DNA from 2 places in the Aerococcus sp. 150760013-2 genome. Region 2 is predicted to be linked to the other one. Evidence: predicted binding sites of a transcription regulator. Region 2 holds the regulator's gene; the other holds the start of a gene.

Region 1 (10,922 bases), on a different contig from region 2:
TTGGGTGGTGCCATTGGTGCCCAAATGCTTTACTTTAATATTGATCCTTTTACGACATTGTTGATTTCATTTTTAGCAGGTATGGCTGCAGGTGCTATTACAGGGTTTTTAGTAACCCGCTTGAAAATTAATCCGTTATTAGCAGGGATTATTACCATGACAGGGATTTACTCAATCAACTTGAAAATCATGGGTAAGGCCAACATGTCATTATCAACGGTGACGACTTTAAAAAACGCGATTGCTGGTTCATCCTTGCCACGTAATGTAGATACCATTGTGATTGGTTTAATCGTTGTGGCAGCTATTATTTTCCTGTTAACTTACTTCTTTAAAACAGAAATGGGGCAAGCTTTGATTGCAACAGGTGATAACATGCAAATGGCTAAATCACTAGGGATTGAAACGTCAGAAATGACTATGCTTGGTTACATGCTAGCCAATGGATTGATTGCTGTGTCAGGTTATATTGTCTCTAGTGATAACGGCTATGCTGATATTCAAATGGGTGTTGGTACTGTTGTTATCGGTTTAGCTTCTATTATTATCGGGGAAGTCCTATTCCGCAATGTGAAATTAGGGGTTCGTTTTATCACAATCCTAGTTGGTTCAATTATTTACCGTTTACTATTAACGATTGTCTTAATGATGAACTTTGAAGCGAATGACTTCCGTCTATTCTCAGCAATTATCGTTGCTTTATGTCTGGCAGTTCCAACCATTCAAAATAAAGTGGCTGACTACCGTGAATACAGAAAGGTGGCTAAATAATGACGACCTTATTAGAAATTAACCAAGCGAGAAAAGTATTTAACAAACGAACACCGGATGCCTTTGCAGCCCTAGATGACTTATCATTAACAGTAGAGAAGGGCGACTTCATTACCATTGTTGGGGGTAACGGGGCAGGGAAATCAACCCTATTGAACGCCATTGCCGGCACCTTCCTGTTAGACTCCGGTGCCATCACTTTAAACGATAAAGATATTAGTCGTCTTGCTGAAGAGGACCGGGCTAAATTTGTTTCCCGTGTATTCCAAAACCCGTCAATGGGGACAGCACCACGTATGACCGTTGAAGAAAACTTATCATTAGCTTTGAAACGCGGTCAAAAACGAGGTCTAGGTTTAGCTATTAAAGAGGACAACCGCAAACAATTCCAAGAGGCATTAAGCCAATTGCATTTAGGCTTAGAAAATCGATTGGATGCTGAAATCGGCTTATTATCCGGAGGGCAAAGACAAGCGATTGCCTTATTGATGGCAACTATCACTAAACCAGAAATTTTACTATTAGATGAACATACAGCAGCTTTAGACGCAAAGACATCTAAACGTATTCTAGAAATTTCATCTGACCAAGTAAAAGACCATAACCTAACAGCCTTAATGATTACTCATAACCTACAAGATGCCTTACTATATGGTAACCGGATGATTCTTTTACACCACGGTAAAATCATTAAAGATTTTAGTAAAGAAGAAAAAGACCAGTTAACAGCAGGTGATTTATACCAAATCATGGCTGACTTGGCTGAATCAGACTATCAAGAACAAGAAAGTTCTATTTAACCAAATAAAAGCGTCACAGTCCAAATCCTTAATCATGATGATGAGGAAAAGGGCGTGACGCTTTTTTTTATAAAAATGACTGAAGCTTATCCTTCAGTCGTTTCATTTAATTTGATTAAACTAATTTTGCTAAACGGTCTGGTTGGAAACCGTAGAAAGCTTCTTCGTTTTCAGCAACGATTACAGGTACAGATTGGAAGCCCATGCCTTTAACTTCAGCTAATGCTTCTTCTGATTCTGTAATATCGATTGTTTGAAATTCGATTTCTTTTTCAGTTAAATATTTTTTTGTGAAATTGCATTGCATGCAATTTGGTTTTGTATATACAGTTACCATTATTATCCCCCTAAATATGCCACATGTAGTTGTGATTTATCTTATGAACACAATATATAGGGTTTATAGTCCTGAGTCAAGTTGTTTAGCTTAAATTCTTTTAGCAAAAAATGTAACTCGTTCTAAAAGCTTGATGTATGGGAATTTCCAAATCTATCAAAATTTAATGAGGATTTAGAAGTGCAAATTTGGTACTTCATTCATTATTAATGATCGAAACAACCAAGTTCAAATTCTACCAAAAATAAAGGCCTTTGTCACTTGTAACTTGAAAACAAGGGGGACGATTTTATAATGAATCAAAATCAACTATTTAGAACGGTTTGATTCTACTATAACTCGAGGAAATTACCAATATGACCAATTGGATGAATTGGTGGCCCAAAGCCGCGCGCAAGCCCGTGACGCAAGTGCTAGATGGGAAACACCGATTAACCTTGAAAAAACTGGTTTAGATGACCATGCTGTTCAAATTCCAGTGTATCAGTCCTATCAAGCAATTTTAGAAAATCCACAAGTATCTGATATCAACCGACCAGGTCAATCATATATCAACTATAGATGGGCCGATATTCAGACAGCGGAGTAGGGTAATGACAGATAATCTAACGTAATAGACGGTACTTTCAAAATTCCGTGTAAAACTGTTTATCATTTTGTCATAAAAAACTTTTCTTCTTTGGCGATTTTGTATATAATAAGTACTGTTCTCATTATATTGTAATAATTAAGAACAGAAAGTAGGAATTAACATGAATGCACAAGAATATATTAAGGTCACTCAAGAAAAATGGCACAAGCAATACGAAGCTGAACCAGAATTCATCCAAGTTTTAGACGAATTCTTAGATTCTGTTGCGCCAGTAATTGAAGAGCATCCTGAATATGTAGAAAAAAACATTCTACAAGTTCTAGCGATTCCAGAAAGAATCATTTCTTTCCGTGTTCCTTGGACAGACGATCAAGGAAATGCTCAAGTAAATACTGGTTACCGAGTACAATTTAACTCAGCGCTAGGACCTTATAAAGGTGGGCTTCGTTTCCATCCTACAGTAAACCAAAGTATCTTAAAATTCTTAGGTTTTGAACAAATCTTTAAAAATTCACTTACCGGCCAACCAATCGGTGGTGGTAAAGGTGGTGCTGACTTTGATCCAAAAGGTAAGTCAGACAACGAGATTATGCGATTCTGCCAAAGCTTTATGACGGAATTACAAAAATATATCGGTCCAGATAAAGATGTACCAGCCGGTGATATCGGTGTTGGTGGACGTGAGATTGGCTTTTTATTCGGCCAATACAAAAAATTACGTGGCTTTGAAAATGGTGTCTTAACTGGTAAACCATTATTATATGGTGGATCATTAGCACGTACTGAAGCAACTGGATACGGTGCTGTATACTTCTTAAACGAGATGTTAAAAGCTAAAAACGATACAATTGAAGGTAAACGCGCGATTATTTCTGGTGCGGGTAACGTAGCTATCTACGCTGCTGAAAAACTTCAAGAACTTGGCGGTACAGCGATTTCAGTATCAGATTCAACAGGTTACATCATCGATGAGACTGGTATCGACGTAGCCCTTTTACGTGATGTAAAAGAAGTTCGCCGTGAACGTTTAACTGCATATGCAGAAGCTAAATCTACAGCAAGCTACTTTGAAGGTTCTGTTTGGGACCACGAAATTGCAGCTGACTTAGCAATCCCGGCAGCAACACAAAATGAAGTGAAAAAACCACAAGCTGATCAATTAGTTAAAAATGGCGTGAAATTCATTTCTGAAGGTGCTAACATGCCTTTAGATGCACCAGCAACAGAAACGTTATTAGCAAATGATGTTTACGTTGGACCAGCGAAAGCTGCCAATGCCGGTGGTGTAGCAGTTTCAGCACTAGAAATGGCACAAAATAGCCAACGTCAAAGTTGGACATTTGAAGAAGTTGACGGCATGTTACAAGATATCATGAAAAATATTTTCAGCGAATCGAAAGAAGCTGCAAGCACATACGGTAAAGAAGATAACTTAATTGCCGGTGCAAATATTGCTGGTTTCAAAAAAGTTGCAGACGCAATGATTTCTCAAGGTTTAGTATAATTCAAATACATTACACACGATGTGTAAGCGAGAGGTTGGCTAATATGGTCAACCTTTTTGCGTGTAAAGGGTTAGGCATATTCTTTTACTAGTGCTAGAATGAAAGAAAAGGGGTGAAGTTTGTGACATTATCAAAGGTTGATTTGAATTTAACGGCTGTTAAAAGACTTATACCAGTTCGTGACGAGGACGCCTATAAAAACCTGTTTGGTCATGTCCTGATTATTGCGGGGAACCATGCCATGGGTGGAGCTGCCCAATTGGCGACCATGGCTACAGTCAATTCGGGGGCAGGTTTAACCACGATTGCAACTGATTCAGCTAACTTGCCCGCTATCCATACTGTTTTGCCGGAAGCCATGATTATCGATTGGACGGATGTGTTTGCTGTCAAGAAGATGATTGAGAAAGTGGATATATTGTTGGTTGGACCCGGATTTGGGATGGATAATCTGGACTTATGGAAGCTAATCAAAACCACAATTGCATCCTCTAAACGCTCATTGAAGATCATCTTGGACGCAGATGCTTTAAATTTACTGGCGGCAGATTTGGCAGAAGATGAGGATAAGAAAATCCAAGAATTACTTTCCCCTGATAATCAACATGAAATCATTTTGACACCCCATCAAGGAGAATGGCGTAGACTAACTGCAGGAAAAGTCCGGGCCGACGACCAAGAGGGTATTCAAAATTGGGTAGACCAAGCGGGTACTATCCTAGTATTAAAAGGGTCATCAACGGAAATTTATGTGCCAAATGAGCCGGTAAGTTACCGAAATCCTGGTGGTAATCCTGGCATGGCAACTGGCGGTATGGGTGACACGCTAGCGGGGATGATTGCTGGTTTAGCAGGTCAATTAAACAAAACTGCAGATGCAGTTAAGCTGGCGGTTTTCTTACATTCCTACATTGGTGACCAGCAGTATGAATACCATTACGTCGTCCTACCTAGTCAAATTAGCAAACAAATTCCATATGCAATGAAAGAAATCTCAAAGAAAGAAATTTAAAAGTACAGTTAGAAAGTGTGATGAAATGGCAAGTAGGAAATCGCGATATAATAACCCTTCAGCGGGCATATTAATTTTAACCCGGGAATTGGATGGAAAAAAGCAAGTCCTGTTACAACACAGAGGGCAAACGGAAATGTTAGCGAATGTGTGGGATTGTATATCTGGACATGTTGAAGCGCAGGAAACGGTACGCCAAGCCATGGTTCGAGAAGTCTATGAAGAATTGGGCATTCAAATTCAGGCAGACGATTTAGAATTTGTGGGTCTAACCCACCTACGTGTAGATGATGAAACTACTTACTATAATATTTATCTGACGAGCAATCGATTTGTGGGTACCCCGCAAATTATGGAAACCGATAAACATGATGATTTAAAATGGGTGAACTTGTCCGATTTACCGGCTATGGCGGATGAAATCGTCCAAAATCGTTACCACGCCATCCAACATTTGGGGCAGCCACCATTTTATTCAGAAGAAGGATTTGCGTAAAAGGCGGTCATAAAAAAGCATTTTTTATGGAAGAGGACATGAATTTTGCTATTCTCTTTTTTATTTTGAAAGAAAATGATTGATTCTGAATGTTTTTGCGTGTATAATGGTTGTGGTATCGAGTAAGCGTTTGCATCTCCTTTACAAAATATTTACATGAAAGGAGTTCGAAAAAGGTGTTATTAGAAGAACGAAAAACCATCATCTTAGATTACTTAAACCAGCACCATATGGTCGATTTGCAGACCTTAGTCACCATGACTGGTGCCAGCGAGTCAACCTTGCGTCGTGATTTAGATAGTCTGGAAGATGAAGGACTCTTAATTCGCGTTCATGGTGGTGCCAAGTTGAAGAAGGGTGCTAATCCTGTAATTGGAGAAGAACCCCGATTTAGTGACAAGGTACTCGATAATGCAAATGAGAAGCGAATGATTGCCCAATATGCAGTGAGTCTGATAGATAAAGGCGAAACTATTTATCTAGATGCCGGTACAACTTCTTTACTAATGCTTGATTTCATCACACCAGACATGCAATTAAATATCATCACGAATGGTGTCAATCAAGCGATTGTTGCAGCTGGTAAAGGCTTGAATATCCAATTATTAGGGGGCACCTTACGGGGTAATACCCAAGCAATTGTTGGTCAAAGCGCTCATAAGCAATTAAAGAAATACCATTTTCACCATGTGTTTTTAGGAATGAATGGGATCGATTTAAATGATGGACTGACGACAACTGACGAAGCGGAAGCCTTTTTGAAAGAGCAAGCAGCCTATCAAAGTATAGACGTTCATGTCATGATTGACCAAAGTAAGTTTGAGAAAACTTATCCAATCACGGTAACCTTAAATTGTGAATTTCAAGTCGTTACAAATATTTTTAAAGACCGACATGCAAAAGAAGATTTTACTCAAGTATATAAAATAAAGGAGGTAAACAATTGATTTATACACTAACGTTAAATCCATCAATCGATTACTTAATGTACATTGATGAGATCCAAACAGGGAAGACGAATAGATCAACGCGTGAACAGATGTTACCAGGTGGGAAAGGGATTAATGTATCCCGAATCCTAAACCAATTTGAAGTACCCAATATTGCCTTAGGTTTTGTAGGTGGTTTCTCAGGGGACTTTATACGCGAATGGTTGGAAAAAGAAGGGTCATCTACTCAATTTATCGAAATTTCTAGTCCAACGCGTATCAATGTGAAGACTAAAGGAAAAAATGAAACAGAAATTAACGGTGCAGGCCCTGTCATTGATGAAGAGGCGATTAACCAATTGCGCCAACAAATTCAGATGATGACTTCAGAAGACTTGATAGTCCTTTCAGGTAGTAAAGCACAAGGGTTACCAGAAGATTTCTATTTAAGCTTAATTAGCTTATTGAAAGAACGCGGTATTCCATTCATCTTTGACACAGCAAGCCAAGAATTAATCGAAGCCTTACCAATGGCACCACTTTTAGTCAAACCAAACCAGGATGAGTTAGGTGACTTATTTGGTGTTGAAATCAATTCACTAGATGACGTTGTTTTATATGGTAAGAAGTTACAAGAATTAGGTGCAGAAAACGTCGTTGTATCACTAGGTGGTGACGGTGCCTTATTTATTGACAAAGAGCGTATTGTTAAGGCTGATGCACCTCAAGGTAAAGTCATCAATACAGTTGGGTCTGGTGACTCAATGATTGCCGGATTTGTTGCTGGATTACAACAAGGTTTACCAGCTTCTCAAGCCTTTGTGCTAGCGGTACAAAGTGGGAGTGCCACAGCATTTAAAGAAGACTTGGCAGAGAAGCAAGACATTGATGCTTTAAACGGAGCAGTGGGTCTATCATTTTTACATAAATAAGGTATACAATCGTAAATGAAGGAGATAGATATGAAAATTACGGATATTTTACGTGAAGAGTTAATGATTCTTGATGTAAAGGCAGATAACAAAGCCGCTATTTTAGACGAGATGGCGCAGAAATTAGTGGATACTGGGGCAGTGAGCGACTTTGATAGTTTCCGTTCAGACATCCAAAAACGTGAAGATACTATGAGTACTGGTTTAGGTAATGGTATCGCTATGCCTCACGCGAAAAATGAAGCAGTTACCAAAACTTCAGTTGTATTTGCTAAAAAACAAGGCGGTTTAGACTTCGAATCTTTAGATGGCCAACCAGCTGAATTGTTCTTTATGATCGCTGCTGAAGGTGGCTCTGCGGACACGCATTTACAAGTACTTGCTGAACTTTCTAAGTTACTAATGAACGAAGACTTCATTGCTGCTTTAAAAGGTGCCCAAGATACTGCAGCTGTTACAGGAATTTTAAACTTAGCACAAGCACAATTAGACGCAGAAAACAAAGAAGAAGAATCTTCTACTGATGTTTCTGCAGCTGACGTTGACGAAAAGCAACCATATATCATTGCGGTAACTGCTTGTCCAACTGGTATTGCCCACACTTATATGGCTGAAGATGCTTTGAAGAAAAAAGCAAAAGAACTAGGCGTACAAATTAAAGTTGAAACACGTGGATCTGAAGGCGTTAAACATGGTTTAACTAAAGAAGACATCGACAAAGCTGACGGAATCATTGTTGCGGTAAGTAAAAATGTCCCAATGGGTCGTTTCAACGGTAAAAAAGTGGTTGAACGTCCAGTTGCTGACGGTATCAACAAAACTGAAGAATTGATTAATTTAGCTTTATCTGGCGACGCACCAGTTTACACAACTAACCGTCAAGACGAAGATGATGCTTCAAGTGAAGACGGTGCAGGTTCAGGTCGTTTCAACTTCAAGTCATTATACAAAGACTTAATGAACGGTATCTCAGCAATGTTACCATTCGTTATCGCTGGTGGTATTATTATTGCCATTTCATTCTTAATTGAACGATTTGCCGGTAGCGAATCTGCCTTATTCTTAGGTTTCAATGGTATCGGTTCTGCAGCCTTTGCTTTCCTAATTCCAGTATTTGCTGGTAATATCGCTAAATCTATCGGTGGTCAACCAGCCTTAGTGGCCGGATTCTCTGCAGGTGCCTTAGCAAATACTGCTGGTGCCGGATTCCTAGGTGGTTTAGTTGGTGGTTTCCTTGCTGGTTATGTGACAATCTTAGTCATTGAAATGCTTAAAGGGTTACCAAAATCACTTGCAGGTACTAGAACGATCTTATTCTACCCAGTACTTACGTTATTAATTACTGGTGTTATCATGTACTTTATATTAGGGCCAATTTTTGCTGGTATCAATACCGGTATGTTGAACTTCCTTGAAAGTTTAGGTACTGCTAACTTAGTATTACTAGGTGCCTTACTTGGTGGTATGATGGCAATCGACATGGGTGGTCCATTCAATAAAGCAGCTTATGCCTTCTCTATCGGTATCTTTACAGATACAGGTGATGGTAAATTCATGGCGGCAGTTATGGCCGGTGGTATGGTGCCACCATTAGCAATCGCTTTGGCGTCAGTTTTATTTAAAAATAAATTTACTAAGACAGAAAAGCAATCAGGTTTAACAAACTTCATTATGGGTCTAACATTCATTACAGAAGGTGCTATCCCATTTGCTGCTGCTGATCCATTACGCGTGATTACTTCTAGCGTGCTAGGTGCCGCTGCTGCTGGTGGTTTAACACAATTCTGGACAACTAATGTACCTGCACCACATGGTGGTATCATCACTATGGTGGCGTTAGGTAACCAACCATTACTGCTAATCTTAGCGGTCATTATCGGTTCAATTATCTCAGCCTTAGTTTTAGGTTTCTGGAAAAAACCAGTAGCTGAAGAAGACAGATAATCATTTAAAATAAAAAAATGCACGAAATTGCCGAAAGGTGAGTTTCGTGCATTTTTTTGGTTAATAATATCATGTATTGCAAAATTAGGAAACGAATCTGCTATACGAGAAATAGCACATATTTTATAAAGCGGCCCTAGTGATTGTCCTATTTTTGTATGTTTGTAAAATAAATCAGTAAAAAATTGTTTAAGAAAGTTGATAAAGGCTTAATAACGCCAACTAATCAAAAATTAGTGGTATGATATTTTAGAATGAAAATAATCGTACTAGGAGAGAGTGTATGCGGGTTAAAGATATATTACTTAAAAATAAAGGCCAAGCCTTTTTGGCATTTATGGCTAAAGTAGTCGAAGCCGTCTTAGAGTTATTAGTGCCTATCGTGATGGCTAGATTGATTAACATAGGGATTAATCAAGACAATCCATCAGTCATCATAAGACAAGGGATCTTGTTAGCGGTATTGCCTTTACTAGGTTATTTAACGGCCTTGGTTTGTCAATATTTGGCTTCTAAAGTTGCCCAGGATATTGGGACTGAAGTGCGGTTAGAAATGTTTAAAACATTAAACCGTATGGATAGAAAGCAATTGGATACTATTACAGCTTCGTCAGTGGTTCTAAGAATCGAAAACGATACACAAAACTTACAATTGGCTATTGCTTTAATGATTCGTTTGGGTTCTCGTGTGCCAGTCTTATTAATCGGTTCAATTGTGATGGCCTTTTATGTGAGTCCAACTCTGGCGCCTATATTTATCATCGGTGGATTGGTCATTGGTGCTATTTTGATATACATTAATATTTTCACCAATAAACAAAATGGCCAAATCCAACGTCGTATGGATCAATTATCACGTATCGTGCGTGAAAACTTTTCAGGCATCCGGGACATTCGTGCTTTCGCCAACGAAAAACATGAAGTCGATCGTTTCGAAAAACAAAACCTGACTTTAAGAGGCGAGCAATTAACCATGGGCGCCTTCCAAGCGCTAGCTAACCCGTCAAGTCTTTTCTTAGTCAACTTAGCCATTGCCTTTATCTTGTTCTTCGGAGGAAGATTGGTAAATAATGGCCAGTTTATGCAAGGGGATGTCGTTGCCTTAGTTCAGTATATGAATAATATTCTCTTGGCTTTAAATGTACTTGTGAATATCTTGCTTGTATTTAGTCGCGGTATTGCAGGAATTAACCGAATTGATGAGGTTTTAGCCATTAAACCAGAAATCTTAGGTGGGCAGGACAAACTTTCTGGCCATGAACCCTTGGCCATCCAATTTGATGATGTAACTTTTGGATACGGAGAGCGTAATACCATTGAAAATATCACAGCTGATATCAAACCTGGTTCTTTTTTTGGGATTATCGGGGGGACGGCATCCGGTAAATCGACCTTAGTTAACTTGTTGTTACGTAATGACGATGTCAACCAGGGGCAAATTACCATTAACGATAGCTTGATTCAGAACTTAGACCTGAATGCCTATCGTCAAAAAATAGGTCTAGTCCCTCAATCAGCCTCTTTATTTACAGGGACCCTTAGAGATAATCTATTGATGGGCAAAAAGGACATCAGTGACCAAGACTTGTGGCAAGCTTTAGAAA
Region 2 (10,922 bases):
TTGACTGCCGTGTCTTGCTTAGGCCCTTCTTGGTCACCTGCCTTTGGCGCCACCACTGGTTTTTGATATTTATCCTGTCTTGAATCAGGGTCTAACCATTTTGGTTTAACTGACTGCTTCTGCGTCTGATAACGACCTTTAGCCATCCGGTTTTTTTGTCGTTTTTCATAATTTTCAGCACTCTTCTGTTTACGTTGCTTCAAGTATAACATGGCTTCTTCAGGCTCAACCACCTTGTTTTGACGCCAGTCATCAGCAACACTCTCTAGGTATGAGCGCGTCAGCCGGTTCTGTTCCAACTCAATCAAACAGAATTGCACCATTACATTTAAGGTCGCCGGCTGAATTACTTCTGACTGGATTAACTCAGTAATGGCGTTCCCCTCGGACTTAGTGAGATAGCCGCTCTTTTGTTCCTTAATTGATTTGGCAAAGGCAATTGGTGGATAAGACCTAGCCAATTTAGAAAATGACAACTCTTCTTTTGAGAGCCCTTTCCCTAGCCATTGTTGATCAGCTTGATCTGCCTGCTGGCGACCTTTGGCCTCTGAAACTGTAATCCGGTCCGTTAAACCGCTACTAGTCCCTTGTGTAGATGCCTTTGCTGGCTGAACATTGCTTATACCTGTTTGACTGCTCGATTTGTCTAAAGCCAGGCGCTGCAACTTGCGTACGTCAATCGTATTGGTCCTTAGATCAGTCGCTGATAAGGCCAATTCTTTCAAGTCCACCTCATCAAAACCATAGAGTTGATGTAAGGATACAAACATCTCGTTCACTTCAGCTGTAATAGCTTTTTCAGAGATGAATGACGATTGCAGCAACTCTTTTAAGGTGTTCATATCTAAGGTTGAACTAGTGATTGTAGTTGCCTTGGTTTGACTATTTTTAGCTACCAACTTATCCTCAATCTCATCCGAAATGGGATAGTATTGACTTGGTAATCGGTAGACATCTTGGAAAGTAGCAGTCACTTCCGTCCAATCTCCTGATTTCAAGTCTACTGGCATTTTGATTGAAAACTTGTCTAGCATCAATTGATAGCGGTCTTGACCCAACCGGCCCATTAAAAGACTAGACATAATCGGGTCAGAGAAAATGTGCTTAGAATCCAAAGGTGCTTGCAATTGATAAATCGTCGTCACATCATCTTGATTTTGATGACTACTTATTTCAAAAACTTGTAATAAGCCAATTGCTTCAAGTTGCCGTCTGGCCTTCACGTATTGCTCCTTACCAGCCACCATTTGTTCCATCAAATCGAAGTGGCGCAAAGGGATTGAGGCAAAGTCAGACAGTTGAATATTGGCATATAAAGTCTGGTAAAAGGCGTAAGCAGTGCCGCCAATAATGGGTTGGTATAGATGAAGTAGGACTTGCTGGTCAATATCTGAAATCCAGTGGGGTTGGGTAATTTGAACAAGCCCTTTTGGATCTAAATTTTGCCATGGGTATGTCACTGGCATTACCCTCCCTTCTATGAAATATTTAGTCTTCTACATGATCTTGGTTTGATTCTTCAGGTTTCGCATCGCCTTCACCCTGGTCATTCCGCCCTCTTAACCGTTCGATTTCTCTTAGGAAAACAGTCGGATCCTCAAATTGTCGGTATACGCTAGCATAACGAATATAAGCCACTTCATCAATATCTGGTAAAGCCGCCATCAATAATTCCCCAATTTCAGAAGCTGGTACCTCATTTTGGCTACGAGACCGCAGCTCAGATTCAACATCATTGGCTAACTGTTCAAGTTGGTCAGCTGATACAGGACGCTTTTCAGCAGAGCGGATCAGGCCACGCAAAACTTTCTCATGAGAAAACTCTTCTCTAGTTCCGTCACGTTTAACGACTAATAAGGGTGTTCGTTCGATGCGCTCGAAAGTGGTAAAACGGGCGCCACAGTCTAAGCACTCTCGACGTCGACGAATAGAGGTATTATTCTCCGCTGGTCGACTATCAATTACTTTTAAATTGGTTGAAGCACAATTTGGACATTGCATATATTTGACACCTCTGCTTTCAATTTTAATATACTTGAATAATTGCTCGATTTATTATAGCACAAAGGCTATTAAACCACTATTTTAGCGGTTGAAAGCCAGAGATGCCGACCCATGCATCCAATTGTTGTTCAGTATCTGTAATAGACCCCGAATTATCAATCACCACATCCGCCATCATGGCTTTTCGTTCAATGGACATTTGACTAGTCATTCGTTGAAACGCCTCAACTGAAGTTAAGTTATCCCGCTGTATTAACCGGTCTAACTGAATGGTTTCTGACACATAAATAACCATCACCTGGTCACATGCATCCACGAAATCTCCTTCAAATAATAAAGGAATGTCCATGACAATCAGTTCATGTCCTTCCGCTTCATACTTGTTTTTTTGACTGTTTAACCAGTCGCGAATAGGTTGATGTAACAATTCATTCAGCTTCTCTCGTTCCTTATCATCTGAGAAGATAATTTGGCCTAGTTTCTTACGGTCTAAAACCCCATTTGGAAAGACAATATCCTCTCCAAAATGCGCTTTAACCGCTTCTAAGCCTGGTTGTCCTGGTTCAACAACCACCCGCGCCCCGTAATCTGCATCGATGACTGGAAACCCGGCTTTCTTAAAAAATTTACTTGCTGTTGATTTACCTGTGGCAATACTGCCGGTTAGTCCTAAAATATGACTCATAGTGCCTCCGTTCTACGTTTAAATAGATGATGTAATGTATTTCACTGCAAGGTGAATGCGCTGGCAATGTGGACAAAAATGCGTCCCTCTTTTAACCACGCTAATTTTCTCAATCTCAGTGCCGCATCGTGGACAGGGTTGGCCCTTTTTCCCATAGACCTTTAAATAATCGGCAAAACGACCATTCTCACCAAAGGTATTGGTATAGGTTCGAATCGTTGTCCCACCAACTTCAATGGCTGACGCCATAATCCTACGACTCTCAGAAATAATGGTTTGTATTTCCTCGTCGTATAATGATCTAGCGTTTTGTTCAGGGTGGATTTTCGCTGCAAATAAGATTTCATCTGCATAAATATTGCCAATTCCCGCAATAACCCCTTGGTCTAACAACACTGCCTTGATGGGTCTGGTTGTCTTATCAAAACGCTTTTGCAGATAGTCAACAGTTAAATCTTTTGGCTCAGGACCTAATTTCAACTTGGCAATTTCCGCTTCAGTATCCGCCTTTTCAACCATATGAATCCGGCCAAACTTCCGAACATCTCGGTAACGAAGGTCATGACCGTCAGTCAGATGACAAATAACATGGGTATATTGGTCTACCGGGCTATCCGTTGGCTCATATAGGTATTTGCCTTCCATCCGTAAATGGGCAACCCATGTTACATCAGTCCAATAGAAAAGTAAAAATTTTCCTACTCGACCTACTTTCTCTAATTGCTGGCCTGGCATCCGGCTCTCAAAGGCCTCCACGCCACCTTCTGCTTGAATAATTCTTGGCCAAGTCACTGTCACAGACGATACTGTCTTACCAATAACAATTTCTTCTAGACCGCGTCGAACCGTTTCCACTTCGGGCATTTCTGGCATCACTACACCACTTTCTAATTTCTCTTCTTCATACCATTCTAATGCAAAACCTGCCTATTGAAAAGACAAGTAGGAGGTAAAGCTTGCAAGATATCTGTCATCCTTATCCATTTTATTCCATAGGCTAGAAAAGAGGTGCCAGTCTGTTTTAAACTGCACCTCTTTTTATTCATTATTTAGCTTCATACCAAGTTGCACCGTAATTAGATTCAATTTCTAATGGCACATCTAGTTGGGCTGCTGACCCCATGACTTCCGTCACTAATTTTTCTAGTGTATCAATTTCATCTTTCGGCACTTCAAAGACCAACTCATCGTGGATTTGTAACAATAGATTGGCTTGTAACTTATGTTCTTTTAACGCTTCATCCATCTTCACCATGGCTATCTTAATGATATCCGCCGCTGTCCCTTGAATTGGCGTATTCATGGCATTACGTTCAGCAAATGAACGTACGTTAAAGTTCTTCGACTTCAAATCAGGTAGGTAGCGACGACGGTTGAATAGGGTTTCTACATAACCATCTTCTTTGGCTTTCTCTACAACATCCTTCATGTAAGCTTGAACACCTGGATAGTTTTCCAAGTAAGTATCAATAAAGTTCTTAGCTTCTGGGCGAGAGATATTCAAGTTTTGGCTCAAACCATAGTCAGAAATTCCATAGACAATCCCGAAGTTTACCGCCTTGGCATTTCGTCTCATGTTAGACGTCACCTCATCTTTAGCCACATTGTACACTTTCATAGCTGTTGAAGTATGGATATCTTCTTGGTTGTTGAAGGCTTCCTGCATATGCTTGTCACCAGAAATATGGGCTAGCACCCGTAATTCAATTTGTGAGTAGTCACTTGAAAAAATAACCCAGTCTTCGTGACTTGGCACAAAGGCTTTACGAATGCTCCGACCTTCTTCAGAACGAATTGGAATATTTTGTAAGTTTGGATCAGCTGATGATAAACGACCTGTTGATGTTAAGGTTTGTTGGAAACGAGAGTGAATTTTACCATCCTCGTGGATAAACTCTTGTAACCCTTCAACATAAGTCGATTGCAATTTATTCAATTGACGGTAGTTTAAAATCAAGTCGATAATTGGTGCTTGGCCAGCCAATTTTTCCAAAACATCCTGGGCTGTTGAATAACCAGTCTTCGTTTTCTTAATCACCGGTAAGCCCATTTCTTCAAATAGGATAACCCCTAATTGCTTAGGTGAATTCACATTGAATTCGTGGCCTGCTTCTTTCCAGATATTGGCTTCAAGACCGTCAATAATCTCTTGGAATTCAGCCTGCATAGTGACTAATTGTTGTTTATCCACTGAAATCCCTAAAATTTCAAGGTTTGCCAATACTAAAGCCAATGGTAACTCCATTCTTTGGTACAAGTCATCCATTTGGTTGGCTTCTAATTGCGGGCGAATGGTTTCTTGTAAACGTGCGATAATATGCACTTTACGGGCAATATGTTCGTACATGGTTTCAGCTTCTTCAGGAACGCCTCGTTTAGCCCCTTTGCCATAAATAGACTCATCATAAGACAAGTCATCCATATCAAATTCCCGTGCCACTTCAGCTAAGTCGTTAGAGTTATCGCGGGCATGTAATAAATACGACCCAATTAAGACATCATCCACAACCCCTGCAAAGTCGATGCCTACATAGTCCAGCATGACCTTTGTTCGTTTGGCATCAAAGACTACTTTTGTGACTTGCTCATCCGACAACCATGATTTAAATAAATCAGCCTGTAGTAAGCTAGCATCTCCAGTAAAGATTTCACTACCGTTCGTCCATGCAACAGCCACAACCTCTGAATCATGGTAGTTTTTACTCAAGTTTTCAAGGTAAATCGCATACCCATCCGCTGCAGCAACACTTGGGAAATGGTCCACTGTTAAATCCTCAGCAGATGCCACATGGGTATAGGTAACCTCTTCCCAATCTTCTGTCAACAAGTCCGCCTGGTCTGAGTTTTCCAATAAACGAGACATAAAGCCATTAAAGTTCATATCCTTGTAAAATGACATCAGCGGTTCAAGCTGTTTGCCTTTATAAGGTAACTCAGCTAATTCAATTTTCACGGGTGCATCCAGTTCAATCCGCGCCAACTTTTTAGACAGAATCGCATTGTCTTTTTCGTTGATCAGATTTTCTTTACGCTTCGATTTCTTCATATCGTCAATTTGCTCATACATCGCTTCCATTGACCCATATTCATGTAATAATTTTAGGGCTGTCTTTTCACCAATCCCTGATACACCAGGGTAGTTATCTGAAGAATCGCCCATTAACCCCTTCATATCAATGATTTGTTCAGGCGTAATCCCCATATCTTCCATAATCGAAGCTGGCGTATAAGATGCTAATTCAGATACCCCTTTTTTGGTGATATCTACTCGGACATTGTCACGTGCCAATTGCGTCAAATCCTTGTCCCCAGAAATCACGACAACATCAAATTCTTCAGGGTCTACTTTAGTCGCAAAAGTCCCGATAATGTCGTCTGCCTCATAGTTAGTCAACTCATAATGCGCAACCCCAAAGGCATCTAGGAGCACATTGAAAAATGGCATCTGCTCTCTAAACTCAGATGGTGTTGATTGACGCCCACCTTTATATTCATCAAAGAATTCGTTTCTAAAAGTCGTTTTACCTGCGTCCCACGCCACCAAGGCATGCGTCGGCTGTTCTTTTTCCAAGATATTATTCATCATTTCATGAAAAGCAAACAAGGCATTGGTATGCATACCATTCTTGTTTACGAATGAATCGATATTATGGATGGCAAAGAAAGAACGAAAAGCCAGAGATGACCCGTCAAATAGGACGAGCTTCTTCTTTTCTTTATTAGTACTCAATTGAGTCGCCTCCTGAAATTCGTTGGAATACACCTGCATCAATCGTTTCAGCGTCATTTTGTAGGTGCTCTTGTGGTGGTAAAACTGTCAACATAGCATCTAATACACGGTCGTCGTCAGTCGCATTGGTAAATTTTCCAATACAGTGAATTGTCACAAATTGTTTTAGTTCTTCTACGCGAATAACTTCAAATTCAAAAGTAATGATTGAATTGTGTGGAATAGAGTGAATAATATTGATGTTCATTTCAACTAAACGTGACCCGGGTCCAGGGAAATTCATCGATACTGTACGCGTAATAATCCCCATTAAGGCGATTGGTGGTACAACAACCTCGCCTGGAGTAAGGCCTGCTTTATGTGACGTCTGTTGTAGGTATGCGGGGTTCGAGTCTGAGGTAACCCCCATGTATAACAAGACATCTCGCTCTCTAATCGATTCAGTTACACGGAAAGTGTCGCCAACTTTGATTGCTTGAAGGGTTTTACCCATTTCAGCTTGTTCTTGAGTCTCTTCTAAATTATGTTCTACCATATTCAATACACCCCTAGGCTTATTTTATGATCATGTCATTTCCAACGATTATTTGTTGCGAAAAAATGCAACAGTCTCTTTCATATTTTATCAAAGAAAATGGATATATGCGACAAATACAATAGTATGGTGGTAGATACCATTGTACCGGCTACATAAAAAAGCTATGACCAGAATGTCATAGCTTTTTTAACCAATTTTATTTGTTTTCTAAATAAGTGGCTAACAAGTCAATGTATAAGTTGACGAATGTTAGATACTCGTCCTTGTCCACGTATTCATCAATTTGATGTGATGTTGTTGATCCTGGGCCAAAGATGATGATTGGGTAGCCTGCTGGTTTGTTAGCAACAAAGTTTGCCCCATCCGTACCACCTGTCATTGGCACAACTTCCAAGTCTTGGTTTAGGTAAGTAGCACCTAATGATTTGGTTAATTGGACCAAGTCTGAATTAACCCCGCCATTTAGTGGTTTTAAGTCTAGGGTTAATTGTAGGTCGAAGTCAGCCCCTTTATCCAAGAATTCTTGGTAAACTTCAGAAAATACACCTTTAACTGCTTCGTTGTCGAATTCAGGTACCGTACGGATGTTGAAGACAACTTCTGCGTTGTCAGGAATGGTATTCACTTGGTCACCACCACGGAATACAGTCACGTTAAAGGTTGGCTGTTTCAATAATTGGTCTAATTCTTGGTTACCAGCGTCGTCACCTTCAACTGCCCCGTATAAATTCAATACTGGTGAGAAGTCTAATTGACCAAAGCTGATATCTTTTGTTGCTTCCTTGAACGCCTCTTTAAATGCTAAGGCAAAGTCCATCAATGGGTCAATGGCGTTGATGCCGCCACGTGGTCTAGATGAATGAACAGATTTACCGCGTGATGACACCACAAAGTTCATTGAACCCTTGTGAGATGGGTGAATCATCCCTGTTGTTGGTTCACCAATCACGATAGCATCAATATCAGATACATAACCTGCTTCTTCTAGTTGGATTGAACCGACAGCCCCATTTTCCTCGTTGTAAGTCGCTAACAGGCGTAAAGTACCGCGTTCTAATAGTCCTTGTTCTTTAATTTCGATCATAGCAATCACTAAGGCAGCCAATCCGCCTTTCATATCTGTAGATCCACGGCCGAATAGTTTCCCGTCACGCTCAGTCAATGTGTAAGGATCAGACGTCCAAGCCTCCGCATTCCCGGCAGAAACTACATCCATATGACCAGAAATAGCTAATACTGGCGAACCAGATCCGATTTCAGCTACCAAGTTGGCACGACCAGGAATCCCTGTTGGAATCACCTTAGAATCGATTCCATACTCGCTTAGTAGGGTTGCAAGATAATTAGCCACATCTTCCTCATTACGGTCCACCGTCTCGATAGCCACAATATCGCTTAAAATTTTAATTTTCTCTTCATCAGTAAATACTTTAGCTACTTTTGTCAAAAAAACACTCCTCATTTTTTGCCAATTTCTATGGCATTCATCTCTACTTTTCATTTTAGCACGAATTTTTGGACACAAATAATAAATTGCCTACGAGATTTCAATCAGGGGTGTTCGCTTTTATTGAACTAAGTATGCGAATAAATCTCTCAACTGATTGAATCAAGATTTGGGTTAATAAGATCATATATCATCATTATTATGGAAATCGTTTTCATAAATCGTTTATTATGCTAGAATAAAGTTAACATCAAATTCCAAAACATGAGAGGAGTGAATATTATGGCAGCTATCCATTATTACTTTGTCCGTCATGGTGAAACGACGGCCAATGCAGACCAACGCGTCCAAGGATGGGCAGATTCACCAGTTACACGTGTCGGCATGCGTGTAGTCGACCAAGTAGCTGATACCCTAGCAGATGTCCCATTTGATTTAGCTTATACAAGTGATCTAGACCGGTGTATTGAAACAGGTGAGCGCATCTTAATGAAACAAGAAAATGATATCCAACTATTCCCAGTTGAAGGCTTTAGAGAGTACAACTTTGGTGGTTTAGAAGATCAAGATATCGAGAAAGTATGGCCAAAATCCATTAGTCAATTAGTGGACGACATGCGGATTAACCAAATCCCTTCAACCCAATACGTGCCACTAATTATTGAAAATCTTGTGGACCGAGACGAAGAAGGCAATTCAGAAGACTTTATCACCTTCTGGAACCGGATCGAAGAAGCTATGTTGGATATCCATGACGACGCCCTAGAAGTAAGTATGGAAACCCAAAAGAAAGACATCCACGTCTTAATCGTCAGCCATGACATGCCCATTCGCTTCTTCCTACATGAAGTCCTACCAGAATTCGACCTAAAAGAAGAATTAGAATACGGCCATTATGCCCATGTCGTTTATACCAAAGGTGCCTACGAACTAGAAGAATTTAACCAAGTGTAACTGTTATGCAATTCATTTCATAAAAATTAAAAAGGTGTGGTTTACTATTGAACCATACCTTTTAATTTTTGGATAAATAAACAAATTATAGCGTCAAAACAATTATTAAAATATATCTTCCTAATATTGATACAGTAGAAATGTGTATTTAACCTTCTTCACTTCTAAAACAAACAAAATAATTATTCGTATTTATTTAACGTCTGTGATAAATATGGATGGTTAATCCACCCATCACATCAACTTGGTCTAGTTGTAAAGGTATACTTTCATCTAATTCATAAAATAAAGGTTTACCTTTACCTAAAATAATCGGTACGGTCCCAATAATGTACTCATCTATCGCATTAGCTACCATAAATGGCTTCAATACAATTCCCCCGCCATATAGGTAAATATGATGGCCTTGCTTTTTCTTAGCCATCATTAATTTCACTATTTGGCCTGGTCTAACAAAATGGATATTACCTTCATTAGGGCGTTTTTCATTTGTAACCACGTAAATCGTTTTACTCGGGAAATCTGTTGCAAAACCAATTTTATAGGATTGATGTCCCATTACAATAATGTCATACATATCAAAAAAGGCTTCGAGTGAATACGGGGAATCACTCGTTGAGATGTCTTTTAAGTGAGGACCTGGTATACCTTCAATAAAATCAAACTGATCATCTAAGTCAGCGATATACCCATCTACACTCTGTACAATACTTAAGGCAATTTTACCCATGATTTCCCCTTCCTAATAAGCATTTATTTTCAATGGTTATAAATCTAATGAGAATCCTGAAATCCGGACATCATCTTTTTCAGCTTGTGGTAGTTGATCGCGTAAACTAGCAACTGTTTGTCCTAAAATGGGTACCTGCCAAGATCCAACAATATCAGCAGCCGGACATAAGACAAAAGCCCGTTCATGCATACGCGGATGCGGTACTAGTAAGTCTGATGTGTCAATAATCTCTTCATCGATGAGCAAGATATCCACATCGATAGTACGAGGGCCATTTTTAATGGTCCGAACTCGTTTTTGGTCTTGTTCAATGCTTTGACAAAAAGCCAATAAATCAGCTGCTGTTAAATCAGTTTGGATATGCATAACCATATTCAAAAAGTCCTCTTGATCAAGGTAGCCTTTGGGGACTGTTTCATAGATTGGCGAAGTTGCCACTACTTTAATCTCTTCATTTTGCTTAAAGGCCGCCACTGCATTTTTCAAGTGGTCAAGTCGTGGTTGAATGTTAGACCCTAAAGCGATTAATACATCCGATTGCATCCTTATTTCACCTCATTTATTTGGTCAAACCATGCCCGGTCTCGTTGAATTTCAATGGCTACACTGTCATAAATCCCGCGAATGGGTGGATCAGGTTTCACCACTTTGATGTTCACTTCTTCAACGAGTGGAAAGTCCCCTAAAATCCGCATGGCTAACTTGTGGGCTAATCGTTCCAATAATTTAGCAGGGGCTTCATGTACGACAACATCTTCTATAACCGTATAGACATCGGCGTAGGAAACTGAATCATACATATCATCTGATTGGCCAGCTGGCGCCAAGTCT

What was found. The regulator NrdR, encoded in region 2, represses ribonucleotide reductase genes. The targets are predictions, from matches to a motif close to ACACNATATATNGTGT.
Region 1: a site for NrdR is predicted at 1,956-1,971, ahead of nrdH (glutaredoxin-like protein NrdH). Genes of this name have one in related genera too.

The regions. Positions count from the first base shown of each region.
Region 1 is NZ_JBSEYI010000001.1:55,504-66,425, forward strand. It holds gene ACUW85_RS00270 (ABC transporter permease) at 1-771, shown strand, start outside; gene ACUW85_RS00275 (ABC transporter ATP-binding protein) at 771-1,571, shown strand; gene nrdH (glutaredoxin-like protein NrdH) at 1,687-1,908, opposite strand; gene ACUW85_RS00285 (hypothetical protein) at 2,285-2,497, shown strand; gene gdhA (NADP-specific glutamate dehydrogenase) at 2,661-4,004, shown strand; gene ACUW85_RS00295 (NAD(P)H-hydrate dehydratase) at 4,127-5,017, shown strand; gene ACUW85_RS00300 (NUDIX hydrolase) at 5,043-5,513, shown strand; gene ACUW85_RS00305 (DeoR/GlpR family DNA-binding transcription regulator) at 5,690-6,460, shown strand; gene pfkB (1-phosphofructokinase) at 6,457-7,374, shown strand; gene ACUW85_RS00315 (PTS fructose transporter subunit IIABC) at 7,405-9,318, shown strand; gene ACUW85_RS00320 (ABC transporter ATP-binding protein) at 9,602-10,922, shown strand, end outside.
Region 2 is NZ_JBSEYI010000002.1:9,204-20,125, reverse strand. It holds gene ACUW85_RS01330 (DnaD domain protein) at 1-1,466, opposite strand, end outside; gene nrdR (transcriptional regulator NrdR) at 1,489-2,001, opposite strand; gene coaE (dephospho-CoA kinase) at 2,081-2,689, opposite strand; gene mutM (DNA-formamidopyrimidine glycosylase) at 2,708-3,562, opposite strand; gene polA (DNA polymerase I) at 3,735-6,458, opposite strand; gene ACUW85_RS01305 (hotdog family protein) at 6,409-6,954, opposite strand; gene ACUW85_RS01300 (ArgE/DapE family deacylase) at 7,154-8,404, opposite strand; gene ACUW85_RS01295 (histidine phosphatase family protein) at 8,687-9,358, shown strand; gene ACUW85_RS01290 (dihydrofolate reductase family protein) at 9,555-10,088, opposite strand; gene folK (2-amino-4-hydroxy-6-hydroxymethyldihydropteridine diphosphokinase) at 10,125-10,634, opposite strand; gene folB (dihydroneopterin aldolase) at 10,637-10,922, opposite strand, start outside.